Regions from separate parts of the Glycomyces sp. NPDC047010 genome, predicted to be linked through region 2. Evidence: predicted binding sites of a transcription regulator. Region 2 holds the regulator's gene; each other region holds the start of a gene.
What was found. The regulator HrcA, encoded in region 2, represses chaperone genes, less so after heat shock. The targets are predictions, from matches to a motif close to CTTAGCACTCNCNNNNNGNGAGTGCTAAG.

Region 1: the regulator HrcA is predicted to act here: its motif matches at 4,108-4,136, upstream of groES (co-chaperone GroES).
Region 3: the regulator HrcA is predicted to act here: its motif matches at 4,072-4,100, upstream of groL (chaperonin GroEL).

The regions. Positions count from the first base shown of each region.
Region 1 is NZ_JBEYVY010000008.1:212,644-218,572, reverse strand. It holds gene map (type I methionyl aminopeptidase) at 1-451, opposite strand, end outside; gene AB0A65_RS18085 (helix-turn-helix transcriptional regulator) at 505-759, shown strand; gene AB0A65_RS18080 (5-(carboxyamino)imidazole ribonucleotide synthase) at 824-1,957, shown strand; gene purE (5-(carboxyamino)imidazole ribonucleotide mutase) at 1,957-2,469, shown strand; gene AB0A65_RS18070 (RidA family protein) at 2,509-2,892, shown strand; gene AB0A65_RS18065 (class I SAM-dependent methyltransferase) at 2,889-4,043, opposite strand; gene groES (co-chaperone GroES) at 4,264-4,563, shown strand; gene groL (chaperonin GroEL) at 4,618-5,929, shown strand, end outside.
Region 2 is NZ_JBEYVY010000003.1:536,343-542,271, forward strand. It holds gene AB0A65_RS08980 (hypothetical protein) at 1-299, opposite strand, end outside; gene dnaJ (molecular chaperone DnaJ) at 369-1,502, opposite strand; gene hrcA (heat-inducible transcriptional repressor HrcA) at 1,518-2,534, opposite strand; gene AB0A65_RS08995 (CapA family protein) at 2,649-3,770, opposite strand; gene hemW (radical SAM family heme chaperone HemW) at 3,972-5,132, opposite strand; gene AB0A65_RS09005 (enoyl-CoA hydratase-related protein) at 5,175-5,929, shown strand, end outside.
Region 3 is NZ_JBEYVY010000002.1:29,407-35,335, forward strand. It holds gene AB0A65_RS03585 (hypothetical protein) at 1-54, opposite strand, end outside; gene AB0A65_RS03590 (right-handed parallel beta-helix repeat-containing protein) at 126-1,967, opposite strand; gene groL (chaperonin GroEL) at 2,317-3,942, opposite strand; gene AB0A65_RS03600 (hypothetical protein) at 4,177-5,130, opposite strand; gene AB0A65_RS03605 (oligopeptide:H+ symporter) at 5,320-5,929, shown strand, end outside.

The DNA.
Region 1 (5,929 bases), on a different contig from region 2:
CCCCGAGCTTGTTCCCGACCACCGCCGCGCCGATGCCCGCTTCGAGCGCGCGCGTGGTCGTGTCGATGAGCCGCAGGTCCTCGTCCTTCGCCTCGCCGACCACGACCGACAGCGCCGAGTCCGCGACCCAGCCGTCGACCTCGGCCGCGAAGTCGAAGCTCACCAGGTCGCCGTCCTTGAGCTTGTAGTCGTGGGGGAGGCCGTGCAGGACCGCGTCGTTGACGGAGGTGCACAGGACCTTCCCGAACGGGCTGCCGCCGAACGACGGGTGGTAGTCCACGTAGCAGGAGACCGCCCCGGCCTCCTTGATCCTGCGGGCGACCAGGTCGTCGAGTTCGAGGAGGTTCATGCCGACGTCGGCGGTGCGCGCCAGCTCCGAGAGCGTGGCGGCCACGAAGCGGCCCGCCGGGCGCATCGCTTCGATCTCGGCGGGGGAGTACAGCTCGATCATCGTCGGCCTTCCATAGGGTTCCGGTATTTGTATACCGGTACTATAATACCGGTATGATCCGACCGCCGCTGAGGCCCGAAGAGCACGACCGCGGCCGCGCCCTCGGCCGGGCGCTGCGCACGGCCCGCGGCCCCCGCAGCCTCCCCGACGTCGCCGCCGAGGCCGGGATCTCCCCGGAGACGCTGCGCAAGATCGAGACCGGCCGCATCGCCACACCGGCGTTCTTCACCATCATGGCCCTCTGCGGCGCCCTCGGCGTGGCCCCCGACCAACTCCTCGAAGTGGCCGAACATCCCATCACCGGCTGATGACCAGGTCACGATGGTTGTCATGTGGAACCTTACGGATTTCGGCAGGGATTAGGCTCTCGCCGTGGATGCCGCGACCCAACTCCCGACCGTGGGAATGATCGGTGCCGGCCAGCTGGCCCGCATGACCCATCAAGCCGCCATCGCCCTCGGCCAGAGCCTCAAGGTCCTCGCCGGGGACCCGGCCGAGAGCGCCGCCGTCGTCGCCCCCGCGACCGTGCTCGGCGACTACCGCGACGTCGAGGACCTCCGCGGCTTCGCCAAGGGCTGCACCGTGGTCACCTTCGACCACGAGCACGTCCCGCAGGAGGCCCTCCAGGCCCTCGTCGCCGAGGGCGTCGACGTCCAGCCCCGCCCCGAGGCCCTCCTCTACGCGCAGGACAAGCACGCCATGCGCACCCGCCTCACCGGCCTCGGCCTCCCGCAGCCGCGCTGGGCCCCCGTCGACTCCATCTCCGACGTCGAGGCGTTCGGCCTCCCGTGCGTCCTCAAGGCCGCGACCGGCGGCTACGACGGCAAAGGCGTCTGGATGGTCGACACGCCCGGCGACGCGCAGGCCGTCCTCGCCTCCGGCCTCCGCCTCATCGCCGAGGAGCGCATGCCCCTCCAGCGCGAACTCGCCATCCAGGTCGCGCGCTCCCCGCGCGGCGAGACCGCCGTCTACCCCGTCGTGGAGACCGTCCAGACCGGCGGCATCTGCACCGAGGTGATCGCCCCCGCGCCGCACCTCGACCCCGCGGTCGCGGCCCAGGCGAAGGAGATCGGCGAGACCGTCGCCCGCGAACTCGGCGTCGTCGGCATGCTCGCCGTCGAACTGTTCCAGACCTCCAAGGGCCTCTTCGTGAACGAACTCGCGATGCGCGCCCACAACTCCGGCCACTGGACCATCGAAGGGGCCGAGACCAGCCAGTTCGAGCAGCACCTCCGCGCCGTCCTCGACTACCCGCTCGGCTCCACCGCCCCGGTCGCGCCGTACACCGTCATGGCGAACGTCCTCGGCGGCGCGCCCGGCGGCCCGCGCCTCGACGAGCGGCTCCAGCACCTCCTCGCCGACGACCCCGGCGCGCACGTCCACCTCTACGGCAAGGCCGTCCGGCCCGGCCGCAAGATCGGCCACGTCACCGTCCGCGGCGACGACCCCGACCTCCTGCGGCGCCGCGCCCTGCGCGCCGCCAAGTGGCTCCAGGAAGGCGAGTAATGACAGAGCAGCAGCCGCGCGTCGGCGTCATCATGGGCTCGGACTCCGACTGGCCCGTCATGGAAGCGGCCACGGCCGCCCTCGACGAGTTCGGCGTCCCCTACGAGGTCCGCGTGGTCTCCGCCCACCGCACCCCCCACGGGATGCTCAGCTACGCCGACTCCGCCGCGGGCCGCGGCCTCCAGGTCATCATCGCCGGAGCGGGCGGCGCCGCCCACCTCCCCGGCATGGTCGCCTCCGCGACGCCCTTGCCCGTCATCGGCGTCCCCGTGCCCCTCAAGCACCTCGACGGCATGGACTCCCTCCTCTCGATCGTCCAGATGCCCGCCGGCATCCCCGTCGCCACCGTCTCCATCGCGGGCGCCCGCAACGCCGGCCTCCTCGCCGTCAGAATCCTCGCCGCCGCCGACCCCGACCTCCGCACCAAGATGGAGACCTTCCAAGTCGACCTCGAAAGCATGGTCGCCCAAAAAGACGCCAACCTCCGCTACAAACTCACCCACCCCGAATAACCGCTGGCGCACCGCACATCCCGCGTTTAGCCTCGGCGGATGAGCGGACTGCATCCGACCGGCGGGTATGAGCACGTGACGATCGTCGAGGCCGGGCGGCTCGCGTTCCTGGCCGGGCAGTGCCCGGTCGACGGGGACGAGCGGGTCGTCGGGGTCGGGGACCTGGAGCGGCAGATCGAGCAGGTGGCGGCCAACTGCCTTGCGGCGCTGGCGCATGCGGGCGCGGCGCCGGAGGACGTGGTCCGGTCGATCGTGTACGTGGTGAGCAGTGAGAGCGACGTCGTCGGTGGCGCCTGGCACCGGCTCTCCGAGCACCCCGAACTCGGCCCCGCGTTCAAGGCCGCCAGCACCGTCACGGGCGTCACCGCGCTCGGGTACCGCGACCAGCTCATCGAGGTCGACCTCACCGCGAAACTGGACTAAGCCTCGGAGCAGAGGATCGCCGCGTGGTCTCCGGCGAGGCGGGTCGCTAGGAGGGTCGCCTCGTTGGGGCCCTTGAGTTTGAGTTGCTTTCGGAGGGCCGCGGGGTCGATGCCGGTGCCTCGCTGTTTGATCGTGAGGCGGCCGATTCCCCGTTCGGCGAGGAGCGGCTTGAGCTTCTTGGGGTGCAGCGGCCAGACCTCTTCGACTTTCCAGGCCCTCGCGAACGGGGTTTCGGTCAACTGGTCGCCGTAGAGGTAGGCGATGTCCTCGCTTCCCATGTGGGCGTTGAGGTCTTCGGCCAGTTCGGCCACCAGGCCCGCTCGGATGACAGCCCCGTCAGGTTCGTAGAGATAGTCGGCGACGTCGCCGACCTCGGCCCGTTCCCCGCCCGTGCCCGTCAGCTCGTGCCACCGGCCCGATCTGAGGAGGCTGGCCCGGCGGGGGACCTGGGCGGCTTCTCCGAGCCATAGGCATGCCTCGACCACGTCGCGGTCGACCGAGACCCATTCGGCTTCGGCGCCTTCGGGGATCCAGTCGTGCTTGATGCCGGGGCCGAGCTTGACCGCCGCGAAGCGGGCGGTGCGCAGGCGGGCCAGGAGCGGGTCGAGGGGCGGGGAGTAGTCGGCCGGGTTGAAGTTGCGGGTGCCGCCGCTCCGGCGGGCCGGGTCGGCGAAGGCGGATTCGGCGAGGGGGGTTTCGAGGGCGTCCCCGACGGTCACCCGGATCGGGAGGCCCAGAGCCGCGGCGTTCGCCTCCGCGTAGCCCGCGGTCGCCCCGCTCATGTCCACCGCCTCCACCGTCAGGCCCGCCTGCGCGAACGCCAGGGCTTCCGTGCCCAGGCCGCAGCACAGGTCGGTCACGTCGGTGACGGCGGCGGCGAAGCGGGTCGCGCGGCGTTCCGCCACCGGCCAGCGGGTGGCCTGCTCCAGGCCCGCCCGCGTGAAGTAGAGGCGGTCCGCCAGGTCGCCGAACTTGGTACGGGCGTGGCGCCGCAGGTCCGCGAGCGTCAGGGCCGCGGCGGCCAGGGACGGGTCGATCCCGGCCTTGCGGAGGGTGAGCGGGGCCCGGTCGCCGTCGCGTTCGAGGGCTTCGGCGGCGCGGGTCTGGAGCCCGGGGTCGGCGAGGAGGGCGTCAGGCAGGCTCGTTTCCACGGGACCATGGTATGACGTGCGAGACCCGTTGTTGACGCCCCCACCTGCGCGAACTAACGTCGGCCTTAGCACTCGCAGGGCGAGATTGCTAAGCGCTATGATCGCTTTGGCACTCTCTCCGCGAGAGTGCCAGCCACGGGCCGGTGCCTCGGCACCCGCGACGACGAGACCCGCGCTGTCGTGGCGGACATCCGCACTGCACTGAGTTTGGAGAAACCAAGTGAGCAAGGCTGCCATCAAGCCGCTGGGCGACCGCATCGTGGTCCAGGCGAACGAGGCCGAGACCACCACCGCGTCCGGCATCGTCATCCCCGACACCGCCAAGGAGAAGCCCCAGGAGGGCACCGTCCTCGCCGTGGGCCCGGGCGCCTTCGACGACAAGGGCAACCGCCTCCCGATCGACGTCAAGGTCGGCGACGTGGTCATCTACTCGAAGTACGGCGGCACCGAGGTCAAGTACAACGGCGAGGAGTACCTCGTCCTGTCCTCGCGCGACGTCCTCGCGGTCGTCGAGCAGTAGCGCGCACCGGGCCCTCGGCTGAGGGCCCGTCCGCGTTCCTAGGAAAGGGAACCAATGCCGAAGATTCTCAACTTCGCCGAGGACGCGCGGCAGAACCTGCTGCACGGCATCGACCACCTCGCCGACACCGTGAAGGTCACGCTGGGCCCGAAGGGCCGCAACGTGGTCCTCCAGCGGTCCTTCGGTGCGCCGCTCATCACCAACGACGGCGTGACGATCGCCAAGGAGATCGAGCTCGCGGACCCGTACGCCAACCTCGGCGCGCAGCTGGTCAAGGAAGTCGCCACGAAGACGAACGACGTCGCGGGCGACGGCACGACCACTGCGACCGTGCTGGCGCAGAAGATGAGCCGCGCGGGCATCAAGGCGGTCACGGCCGGGGGCAACCCGATCGCGATCCGCAAGGGCATCGAGGCCGCGGCGAACGCCGTGTCCGAGGAGCTGCTGCGCCAGGCCATCGAGATCTCCGACCACGAGCACATCGCGCAGGTCGCGGCCGTGTCGGCGCAGGACCCGGAGATCGGCGAGCTCATCGCGAAGGCGATGGACGTCGTCGGCGCCGAGGGCGTCATCTCGGTCGAGGACGGCTCCAGCCTGGAGACGATCCTCGAAGTCACCGAGGGCATGCAGTTCGACAAGGGCTTCATCTCCCCGAACTTCATCAACGACCAGGACTCGCGCCAGACGGTCTTCGAGGACCCGTACATCCTCATCACCAACGCGAAGGTCTCCTCGATCGAGGAGCTCCTGCCGGTGCTGGAGAAGGTCATCGAGACCTCGAAGCCGCTGCTCATCATCGCCGAGGACGTCGAGGGCCAGGCCCTCGCGACCCTGACGGTGAACGCCCTGCGCGGGACGCTGCGCGTGTGCGCCGTCAAGGCCCCGGCCTTCGGCGACCGCCGCAAGGCGATCCTGGGCGACATCGCGACCCTGACGGGCGCCGAGGTGGTCTCCTCGGAGATCGGCCTGGAGCTCAAGGCCGCGGACCTGTCGCACCTGGGCCGCGCCCGCCGCGTCACCGTCTCCAAGGACGCCACCACGATCGTGGACGGCGGGGGCGAGCGCGACGAGGTCGACGCCCGCATCGCGCAGATCAAGCAGCAGGCCTCCACGACCGAGTCGTCCTGGGACCGCGAGAAGCTGGAGGAGCGTCTCGCGAAGCTCTCCGGCGGCGTCGCCGTCATCCAGGTCGGCGCGGCCACCGAGGTCGAGCTGAAGGAGCGCAAGCACCGCATCGAGGACGCCGTCAACGCGACCAAGGCCGCCGTTGAAGAGGGCATCGTCGCCGGCGGCGGCGCGGCCCTGGTCCACGCCATCGCGATCCTCGACAAGGTGGAGCTCGCCGACCCTGAGGCCCGCGTGGGCC
Region 2 (5,929 bases):
GCGACGCGCCATTCGGCCTCGCGCGGCTCCTGGGTGGTGCATTTGAGGACCCAGTAGCCGGAGCCGGAGTAGCCGATGACGAGGACGGGGCGCTCCTTGGAGCGGCGCGGCTCGTCCTCGAAGGGGACGTCGGCGAGCCAGCGCTCGCCGGTCTGCGGGCCGCCGGAGGGCGGGGCCGCGTCGAGCCGGGGGCCGCCCGCGGGGGCGGCGCGGCGGCGCAGGGCCACGACGAGGGCGACGAGGCCCGCGACGACGAGGAGGGCGATGAACGACAGGGTCGCGGGGTCGAGGCTGATCACGGGGCCGGAGTGTAGCGGAGCCCCGCTCCCCGCAAAGAAAGGCGGGGGCGGGGCTCGTCGGACTGGGGCCTACGCGTGGCCGTTGAAAGCATCGCGCATGCGGCTAAAAAAACCGGATCCGCCTTTGACTTCCTTGATCTCCTCGTCGCGGAGGCTCGCGAGCTTGCGGAGGAGCTCCTCCTGCTCTGCGTCGAGCTTGCCGGGGGTGCGGACGTCGAGTTCGACGTAGAGGTCGCCGCGGGCGCCGCCGCCGCGGAGCTTGGGGACGCCGTGGCCGCGGACCTTCTTGATGGTGCCGGGCTGGGTGCCGGAGGCGACCTCGACCTCGACGCGGTCGTCGAGGGTGTGGATGTTGAGCTTGGTGCCGAGCGCGGCCTGCGTCATGGGGACGCGGACGCGGCAGCGCAGGTCGGAGCCCTCGCGGGTGAAGACCTCGTGGGGCTTCTCGTGGACCTCGACGTACAGGTCGCCGGCGGGTCCGCCGCCGGGGCCGACCTCGCCTTCGCCGGAGAGGCGGATGCGCATGCCGTCCTCGACGCCCGCGGGGACCTTGACGGTGATGCGGCGGCGCGAGCGCACGCGGCCTTCGCCGCCGCACTTGCGGCACGGGTCGGTGATGATCGTGCCGTAGCCGGAGCAGGCCGAGCAGGGGCGGGCGGTGCGGACCTGGCCGAGGATCGTGCGCTGCACGACCTGGACCTCGCCGGAGCCGCCGCAGGTGGTGCAGGTCTGCGGTTCGCTGGTGCCCTCGGTGCAGGAGCCGTCGCAGGAGTCGCAGAGGATCGCCGTGTCGACGGTGAGCGTGGACTCGGTGCCGAACGCGACCTCTTCGAGGTCGAGGTCGAGGCGGAGGAGGGCGTCGTTGCCGGGCCGGGTGCGCGAGCGCGGGCCGCGGCGGCCGAAGCCGCCCATGGAGCCGCCGAAGAAGGCGTCCATGATGTCCTCGAAGCCCATGAACGGGGCCCCGGAGCCTCCGGCGGCGCCGCGCGCGTACGGGTCGCCGCCCGCGTCGACGACCGCCCGCTTCTGGGGGTCCATGAGGACCTCGAAGGCGGCGTTGATCTCCTGGAGGCGCTCCTGCGCGTCGGGTTCGTCGCTGACGTCGGGGTGGTACTTGCGCGCCAGCTTCCGGTACGCCTTCTTCAGTTCGTCCTCGGTGGCGTTGCGTTCGACGCCGAGAATGCCGTAGTAGTCCTTAGCCACGTGCGCTCTGTCCTGTCAGCGGTTCTGTTCCAAAATCTCGGAGACGTACCGGGCGACGGCGCGGACGGCCGCGATCGTGCCCGGGTAGTCCATGCGCGTCGGCCCGAGCACGCCCATGTGCCCGACGACGGAGCCGGGGCCGTACCCGGCGGTGACGACGGTGGCCTCCCGGAAGTCGGCGACCTCGTTCTCGTCGCCGATGCGGACCGTCAGCAGCGCGTTGGAGTCGGCGCGGCCGAGCAGCTGCATGAGCACGACCTCCTCCTCCAGCGCTTCGAGGATCGGCCGCAGCGACCCGGCGAAGAAGTTCCCGTTGCGGGTGAGGTTCGCGGCGCCCGCGACGGCGACGCGCTCCTCGGTGCGGGCGACGACGGAGTCGAGGAGGACGCGGGCCAGCGCGGAGGCGGTGGCGCGCAGTTCGGGGCGGGCGAGGCCGGCGAGTCCGGCGATGATGCGGGGGGCGTCGGCGAGGGCCTTGCCCTGGAGCTGCTCGTTGACGAGGCGGCGGAGGTCGAGGACGTCGTCCTCGGTGAGCTCGGAGGGGACCTCGACGTAGCGCTGCTCGACGCGTCCGGTGTCGGTGATCATGACGAGCATGAGCCGGGTGGGGGTGAGGGACACGAGTTCGAGGTGGCGCACGGAGGAGCGGTTGAGGCTCGGGTACTGGACGACCGCGACCTGGTGGGTGAGCTGGGCGAGGAGGCGCACGGTGCGGGTGACGACGTCGTCGAGGTCGATGGCCTCGGCGAGGAAGCGGTGGACGGCGCGGCGCTCGGCGGCGGAGAGGGGCTTGATCTTGCCGAGGCGGTCGACGAAGAGGCGGTAGCCCTTGGCGGTGGGGATGCGGCCCGCGGAGGTGTGGGGCTGCTGGATGTACCCGGCCTCTTCGAGGTAGGCCATGTCGTTGCGGACGGTGGCGGCGGAGACGCCGAGGGCGTGGCGCTGGGAGACGGCCTTGGAGCCGACGGGCTCCTGGGTGGCGACGTAGTCCTCGACGATGGCGCGCAGCACTTCGAGCTTGCGGTCGTCCATCGCCACGTCCCCTCGGTCTCGGTGCCTCTTCGGTCCGGCAGGCGGAGCCGAAGCTCAGTCTGCCGGACTCAAGTTTGGCACTCCCTGTCCAGGAGTGCCAGTGTACGTGTGGGGTCAGACGCCCGGGATGATGAGCGCGCCGTCGTCGGCGACGGTCACGCCGCTGTCGCCGAAGTCGGCGGCGAGCTCGTTGAGGTCGTCGAAGGCGCCGTTGTCCTCGTCCATGGTCGGGTAGCCGTCGCCGTTCATGCGGCTGGCCTGGGCCTTGGCGGCGACGATGGTGCCGTCCTCGCGGATGGTGACCGAGAGGATCGCGGAGCGGCCGAGGGCGCCGTCCATGCTGAAGAGGTTCTGGCCGCCGCCGAAGTTCCCGAGGGAGTAGGCGATGAGCTTGCCGTTGTAGACCTCCATGCCGCGGAGCACGTGGGGGCCGTGGCCGAAGACGAGGTCGGCGCCGGAGTCGACGCAGGTGTGGGCGAAGGCGCGGGTGTCGCCGCGGTCCTCGCCGAGGTAGTTCTCGACGCCTTCGGGGACGTGGCGGTAGTCGGTGCCCTCGGCGCCGAGGTGGGCGGTGGCGATGACGATGTCGGCCTGCTCCTTGGCGGCGGAGACGAGGGCGGCGACGGCGTCGAGGTCGCGGTTGTCGGTGTAGAAGGTGTAGGGCGCGAAGCCGACGAGGCCGACGGTGAGGCCGGACTCGGTCTCGACGAGGGCGACCTCGTCCTTGATGCCGCAGATCTCCATGCCGGCGGCGCGGACGGCGTCCTGGGTCTCGGTGGCGCCGTCGGGTCCGGCGTCCCAGCCGTGGTTATTGGCCTGGTTGAGGACGTGGAAGCCGGCGTCGGCGAAGACCTGGGCGTACTCGGCGGGGAGGCGGAAGTAGGTGCACTGGCCGCCGCCGCACTTGTCGAACTCCAGGGTGGAGAGGGCGCCTTCGAGGTTGGCGACGATGACGTCCCCGGCGAGGTTGTCGCGCACGCCGTCGAAGAAGCTGGCGCCCTCGTCGGAGGCCATCTGGTTGGGGTAGGAGCCGGGCATGGTGTCGCCGACGTGGGTGATGGTGATCTCGCGGGGCGGTTCGGGCGAGGGGGACTCGGAGGGGGTCTCCTCGGCGGCGCCGGCGCCGCCGTCGTCCGCCGGGAGCGGCTCCTCCTCGGAGCACGCGGCGAGCGCGAGTCCGGCGAAGGAGGCGGCGAGGACGCCGCGGCGGGTGGCGGCGGGGGATGGCGTGTGCATGGGTGCTCGGGCTCCGGTGTCGAGGATTCAGGGGTCGGGGCCTGGGGGTTCCGTCCGGTGTTCGGGGACGGGACCGGGTGCCGGGGGTCGGCGCGGCCCGCGCCGGCGTCGTCGGCTGGGGACCGGCGCGCCGCGACGGCCAACGTGAAGGAGGCTCGTCCGTGACGGGCTCAAATCTACGGGGCGCCCGCTCGGGCGTCGTCAGCCGGTGAGGTCTCTCACCACGGCGTCGGCTAGGAGGCGACCGCGGAGCGTGAGCACGAGCCGGTCGTCCGCGATGTCGGCGAGTCCTTCGGCCGCAACGCGTTCGGCGGCGGCGCGGCCGTCGGGGCGCAGTTCGGCGAGCGGGAGGCCGCTGGCGAGGCGGGTGAGCAGGAGCACCCGCTCCAGGTGGCGGTCGTCGTCGGTGAGGGTTTCGTGGCCCGCGACGGGCAGGCCCTCGGCGAGGGCGGTGCCGTACGTGGAGGGGTGCTTGTGGTTCCACCAGCGCACGCCCGGCAGGTACGAGTGGGCGCCGGGCCCGGCGCCCCACCAGTGGCCGCCCTCCCAGTACAGGAGGTTGTGTCGGCACCTGGCGGTATCGTTCTTGGCCCAGTTCGAGACCTCGTACCAGGAGAACCCGGCCGCGGAGAGGGCGGCTTCCGCAGCGAGGTAGCGGTCGGCGGCGACGTCGTCGGAGGGCTGCGGCACGCGTCCGGAGCGGATGCGGCGGGCCAGCGCGGTGCCGTCCTCGACGATGAGGGCGTACGCGGAGACGTGGTCGACGCCGGTGTCGACGGCGGCGGCGAGGCTGTTCGCGAAGTCGGCGGCGCTCTCGCCTGGGGTGCCGTAGATCAGGTCGAGGCTGACGTGCTCGAAGCCCGCCTTGTGGGCGTGGGCGACGGCGTCGAGGGCCTTCTGCGGGGAGTGCTCGCGGTCGAGGACCTTGAGGACGTGGGAGGCGGTGGACTGCATGCCGACCGAGAGGCGGGTGAAGCCGCCGTCGTGGAGTTCGGCGAGGTAGTCGGCGTCGATGGACTCGGGGTTGGCCTCGGTGGTGGCCTCGTAGCCGTCGGCGAGCCCGAACTCGCGGTCGATCTCGGCGAGGATCGAGGCGAGGTCAGCGGCGCTCAGGAGCGTGGGGGTGCCGCCGCCGAAGAAGACGGTGTCGACCTTCGGGCGGTCCTCGAAGCGCGCGGCGGCGGAGCGGATCTCGCTGCGGACGATGGCCGCGTAGGTGTCGCGGGAGACGCCCGCGCCCAGTTCGGAGGCGGTGTAGGTGTTGAAGTCGCAGTAGCCGCAGCGCGAGACGCAGAAGGGCACGTGGACGTAGAACCCGAACCCGTCCCTCCCCGTGTCGGGGTGGGCGGCGGCCGCGGCGATGTCGGTTGCGGGACTGGTGGACACCCTGTCTACGGTACTGGTGTGAACGGCAACGACGCTCTCATCAAGTACCGCGCGGAACTGAACGTGGCCTCGATTACCCTCGACGCCCCGCAGCGGCGCAATGCGCTCTCGACCCGCATGATCGGCGGGCTGCGCGATTCCCTCGCCCGGGCGGTCGCGGACCCGGCGGTCCGCGTGGTCGTGATCGACCACACGGGGCCCGTGTTCTGCGCGGGCGCCGACCTGAAGGAGTCCGCGGCGGCGACGGGCCTGGAGGACCTCCCGGCCGCGCACCTCGCGGAGCTGCTCGCGGACATGTGCGAGGCCCCGAAGCCGGTCGTCGTGGACGCCCGCGGCGGCGCGAAGGGCGGGGGCCTGGGGCTGCTCGCCGCGGCCGACATCGCGCTGGTCGAGGAGGGCTCGCCGATGTCGTTCAGCGAGGTCAGGCTGGGCGTGGTCCCGGCGGTGATCGCGCCGGTCGTGGGGCACAAAATCGGCCCGGGGCTGATGCGGCGGCTGTTCCTCACCGGGGAGCCGTTCGACGCGCCGCAGGCCGAGCGGTGGGGGCTCATCGCCGAGGCGGTCGCCCAGGGCGGGTCGGACGAGCGGCGGGCCGCGGTGGTGGCGAGCCTCACTGCGGGCGGGCCGTCGGCGCAGGCCGGGATCAAGAGGCTCACGGGCGCAGTCGATCTGCGGGAGCAGCTGCGTGCGGCCGCGGCACTGACGGCCGAGTACTTCTTCGCCGAAGAGGGGCGAGAAGGGGTCCGTTCGTTCATTGAGAAGCGGCCCGCTTC
Region 3 (5,929 bases), on a different contig from region 2:
GGGGGTTTCGATGGCGTTGCCGTCGGCGTCTTCGAGCTTCCAGGTCCAAGTCATGGGGCAACAGTACGCGATCGGGCCCCGCGCCGGTTCCGTGAATCCGAGCCGGTTTTCCCCGGCCCGGGCGCTCACCAGTCCCAGCGGTCGCTCATCGGCGCGGTCACCGGAGTGCGCTCGACCTGCACCGGCTCCTCCTCCCGGCGCCGCGGCCCGAAGGCCGCGCCGAGCGCGAACAGCGTCCACAAGGGCAGGAGCCCGAGCCACAGCCACGCCGGGGACACCGGCATCGGTGCGAGCGTCACGAGCCCCCGGTCGATCGCGTCGAGCACCGCCAGCCCGCCCACGATCACCGTGAACCCGCCGAGGAACCGCACCCCCGACCGGTACCAGGACCGCCCGGCGAGCAGCCACCCGCCGCCCCACAGGGCCACCGCGAGCGCCTCGTAGTCGGCGCGGCCCGACCACACCGCGAGCACGAACAGGAGCGCCCCGCACCCGGTCGCTATGGCGGAGAACGTCATCGCGCCGGCCCGCGGCGGATTCGGCGACCTCGCGGCGCCGAGCCACCCGGCGCCCGCGAGGAACAGCAGGACCGCGGCGAACGCGACGGCCGTCTGGAACTCCAGCCGGTCCGTGAAGCGCGCCCCGAGCCAGTCGCAGGTCGCCGACGGGTCGTCGCTGCTCCCCAGCCCGCACTCCCAGACTTTCAAGGTGCGCAACGGGTCTCCGGCGATCCGCGCGACGTCGCCGCCGCAGGCGGGGAGCACCGCCGGGGTGGTGCGGTGGGTGCCGGGCTCGTCGAAGCAGGTCGCGGCGCCGGTCCCGTCCCACCACACGTCGAGCCGGTTGCGGTGCCGGGCGCCGTCCTCGCGGACGCCGAACGTGTTCCCGCTGAACGTGTTCCGGTCCCCGCCGAGCCCCGCGTCCTGCCCCGGGGTGCCCCAGGTCGCGATCCCGGCGGTCTGCTGGTTCCAGATCAGGTTCCCGGTGGCGGCGGTGCCGGTGCCGTTCGCGACGAGGATGCCGACGCCCGAGGGGTAGGTGCGGTCGGGGCACAGGACGCCGCCGGTCCAGTCGCGTTCGGCCGCATCGGCTTCGCAGGCGGCGGTGCCGAGGAGGGCGTAGTGGTCGGCGTTGTTGCCGTACACGGTGTTGTCGCTGACGGCGATGTCGGCGGCGGGCCCGGAGTCGGCGACGACGAGCCCGGTCGTGTTGGCGTGCAGGCGGTTCCCGACGGCGCTGGCGGTGGTCTCGGTGCCGCGGATCTCGATGCCCGCGGCGTTGCCGGTGGCCTCGCAGCCGATGACGTCGGCGTGCGAGTTCTCGATGAGGACCCCGGCGGTGTCGGCGGCCTCGGCGCGGCAGTCGCGGACTTCGACGCCGGAGGAGTCGGCGACGTGGATGCCGGCGCCGTCGCTCTGGAAGGCGCCCACCTCGTCGAGGGTCGCGGACTCGACGGCGGTGAGCCGCAGGGCGGCGCCGCGGGCCTGGCCGAAGGAGACGCCCTTGACGTAGAGGCCGGAGGCGGCGTGGGCGGTGAGGACGGTGTCGGCGGCGAAGTGCGCGGAGACCTGCACGTCGTCGGGGCTGTCGCCGACGCCCTCGATCTGGAGGCCCTCGGTCTCGACGACGATCGTGGCGTCCACGGTGTAGTGGCCCGGGAGGATCTGGATGCGCGCGTTCGGTTCCGCGGCGGCGACAGCGGCGGTCAGGTCGCGGAAGCCGTCGGCGAGGCAGTCGTCCTGGAGGCGCTCGTTGGCGATGCGCTCGCTGTAGACGACGCCTTCGTTCCGCTCGGCGAAGTCCTCGACGTCGTCGGTGCACACGAGCAGGAGCGGGCCGTCCTCGCGGTACGCGGGCGCCTCGGGTTCGGGCACGGCGGGGAACGGGTCGGGCTCGGCGAGCCGCGACTCCGTGGCGGTGCCGCCGACGTAGCAGGTGAAGACGAGCACGGCGAGGATGCCGGTCATGAATGCGAGCGCTGCGAGTCGGCGGTCCGAACGGTGCGGGCGGGGCCCTTTTGGTACAGCGCGGCGAAGCCGCTCCGGTTCGGGGTGCGGGTGGGGCGACGGGTGTGGGGGCACGTGCACAGGTTAGCCCGCGTCGCACACGGTGTGAAGAGCCGCGAATCGGCTGGGCCGCAAACATTTCGGGCGATGCGGCATACCGCCCGTGGTTGGGGCGGTATGCCGCTTGCGCAGCGGCTGCGCCGTCTGCACTGGCAGCCAGTACAGAGAAAGGGAGAACCTCTCACTTTACAGTGAGGGGTCCTCCCTTGCAGTACTCAGTCGGCCTGAGTGAGCAGTCCCGAAGGGCTGCTTACATCATGCCGCCCATGTCGCCCATGCCGCCGCCGGCGGCGCCGGCGCCTTCCTTCTCCGGGGCGTCGGCGACGACGGCCTCGGTGGTCAGGAACAGGGCGGCGATCGACGCGGCGTTCTGGAGCGCCGAGCGGGTGACCTTGGCCGGGTCGGGGATGCCCGCGGCCAGCATGTCGACGTACTCGCCGGAGTCGGCGTTGAGGCCGTGGCCCTTGGGGAGGCCCTTGACCTTCTCCACCACGACGCCGCCTTCGAGGCCGGCGTTCTCGGCGATCGCGCGGAGCGGCGCGCCGAGCGAGCGGCGCACGATCTCCACACCGGTGGCCTCGTCGCCCTCGGCCTCGACCTTCTCGAACGCCGAGTCGGCCTGGGCGAGCGCGGTGCCGCCGCCGGGGAGGATGCCCTCTTCCACGGCCGCCTTGGCGTTGCGCACGGCGTCTTCGACGCGGTGCTTGCGCTCCTTCAGCTCGACCTCGGTGGCCGCGCCGACCTTGATGACGGCCACGCCGCCGGCCAGGCGCGCGAGGCGCTCCTGGAGCTTCTCGCGGTCGTAGTCGGAGTCGGAGTTCTCGATCTCGGCGCGGATCTGGTTGATCCGGCCCTGGATCGCGTCCTCGTCGCCGCCGCCGTCGACGATGATGGTGTCGTCCTTGGTGATGACGACCTTGCGGGCCTGGCCCAGCAGGGACAGGTCGGTGTTCTCCAGCTTGAGGCCGAGCTCCTCGGAGATGACCTGGCCGCCGGTGAGGATGGCGATGTCGCCGAGCATGGCCTTGCGGCGGTCGCCGAAGCCGGGGGCCTTGACGGCGGCCGACTTGAAGATGCCGCGGATCTTGTTGACCACCAGGGTCGGGAGGGCTTCGCCGTCCACGTCCTCGGCGATGATCAGGAGCGGCTTGCCGGTCTGGGTGACCTTCTCCAGCGTGGGGAGGAGGTCCTTGACCGCGGAGATCTTCTGGTTCGCGACGAGGATGTACGGCTCTTCGAGCACGGCCTCCATGCGGTCCTGGTCGGTCACGAAGTAACCGGACAGGTAGCCCTTGTCGAAGCGCATGCCCTCGGTGAGCTCAAGGTCGAGGCCGAACGTGTTCGACTCCTCGACGGTGATGACGCCTTCCTTGCCGACCTTCTCCATCGCCTCGGCGATGATGGCGCCGACGGTGGTGTCGCCCGCGGAGATGGACGCGGTGTTCGCGATCTGCTCCTCGGTGTCGACCTCCTTGGCGGAGTCCTGAAGGTGCTGCACGACGGCCGCGACGGCCTTCTCGATGCCCTTCTTGATGCCGATCGGGTTGGCGCCGGCGGCGACCGCGCGGAGGCCTTCCTTGACGAGGGCCTGCGCGAGCACGGTCGCGGTGGTGGTGCCGTCGCCCGCGACGTCGTCGGTCTTCTTGGCGACCTCCTTGACGAGCTCGGCGCCGATCTTCTCGTAGGGGTCCTCGAGCTCGATCTCCTTGGCGACGGACACGCCGTCGTTGGTGATCGTGGGGGCGCCCCACTTCTTGTCCAGCACGACGTTGCGGCCCTTCGGGCCGAGGGTCACCTTGACGGCCTCCGCGAGGGTGTTCAAGCCCCGCTCCAGCCCGCGGCGAGCCTCCTCGTCGAATGCGATCATCTTCGCCATGTGGATGGCTTCCTTTCGGATAACGTTCGTGGTCGACGGTGAGGCGGCGTACCCGCGACGGTGAGCCCTGAGGACCCGACCACCTCATCGCGTGTTTAGCACTCCCCAGCGGCGAGTGCCAAACCCAGTTGTAGCACTCTCGCCGTGAGAGTGCCAATCCGGGGCACGGAACCAGTGGTGGAAAGCGCGGACGCCGGGGCGATCGCCCCGGCGTCCACTGCATGGCGGCGATTCCTACGGTGTCGGCGAGGGCGATCCGGGGTGGCCGGGCTCGCCGGGGCCGGTGTAGCCGCCGGGGGCCGCCGCGCCGGAGGCTTCGGCCGAGAGGGACGTGGCGGAGACGGACTCGGTGCGCCCGCGCAGCCATGCGTACGTGCACAGGGACGCCGAGAGGACCCAGATCATCGGGGCCAGGAGCAGCAGCGCCATGACCGCCTCGGTGATGACGGTGAGGACCGCGGCGAGCCAGCCCGCGAAGATGGCGTGCCACACGCCCGCGAGCAGCAGCCCGATGATCGCGATGAGGATGTTCGCGGCGATGGCGACGAGCACGACGATGCACAGGCGCCCGAGCGCGGGCCAGAACGCCGAGTGCGTCAGCTGGATCGAGCGGGCGTACGGGCTGCGGCGGGCCTCGAAGACCGCCGCGGGGGCCATGAGGCTGAGCGCGAAGATCGCCCACAGGCCCGGCAGGATGCACAGGACCAGGCCGACGCCGATGGTCACCCAGGCGAGCAGCAGCCACAGGAAGAACCGGCCGCCGCGCTTGAACCCGAAGGAGAACGCCTCCCCGAGGGACAGGAAGCCCCCGGCGGCCTCGGCCGCGGCGGTGCGCACGGCGCCGAGGACGGCCGAGCCCGAGACGTACAGGACCGCGAGGGTGAGGATCAGCCCGATGATCCCGGCGAGCACGCCCGGGGAGTACTCGCGGACGAACGCGCCCCAGTCGGTGACGACGACGTCCTTCTCGGGGGTTCGCACGTTGTTGTTGTAGGCGCCGAAGATCCAGCGCGGCAGGACCACGCCGATGAGGAGGATCAGGCCGACCGTGCGCCAGGAGCGCTGGACGACGTCGAAGGAGGCGTGCCACCAGCCCTCGAACGTGTCGGTGACGAGCGGGTCGCCGCCGGAGAAGCGGCCGGACGGCTCGTCGGTCTGACCGGGGTTCCAGTAAGGATCGTCGCTCATAGGCCGGATCGTAGACCACGTAAACGCGCATATCAGACAAATGACCGCACCGCATCCGTTCGGGGACGCCGGTTCGCCCGTTCCGACCGCCTCCGGGCCTGCGAAAGGTTAGCGTCGGCAGGTGTCGGCGCCGGTCGCGCCGGGTACCGGAGAGCGCAGTGCAGCGCCATCGACATGGGGAGGACCGGAATGTCCCATCGCGAGTACCCGGCCGCCGGCCGCGAGAAGACCTTCTTCGGCCATCCGCGCGGCCTCGCCGTCCTGTTCGGGACGGAGATGTGGGAGCGGTTCAGCTTCTACGGCCTCCAGGGCATCCTGCTGACGTTCCTCACCGCGAGCATCCTGCACAACGGCCTGGGCCTGAGCGACACCGTCGCCATCCCGATCGCGTCGCTGTACTCCGGCGCCGTGTACCTGACCTCGCTGCCGGGCGGGTGGCTCGCCGACCGGGTGCTGGGCGCGCGGCGCGCGGTCCTCATCGGCGGCGTGATCATCATGTGCGGCCACATCTCCATGGCGATCCCGGTGAGCGGGCCGGGCCTGGTGTTCTTCGGCCTGTTCCTGGTCGTGCTCGGCTCGGGCCTGCTGAAGCCGAACATCTCGGTGATGGTCGGGCGCCTCTACGACGGCGACTCGGACGCGCGCCGCGACTCCGGCTTCTCCGTGTTCTACATGGGCATCAACCTCGGCGGGTTCCTCGGCATCCTCCTCACGCCGTACCTCGCCGGGGACGACCGCTGGCACCTCGGCTTCGGCGCCGCCGCGGTCGGCATGGCGCTCGGCCTGCTCTGGTACGTGC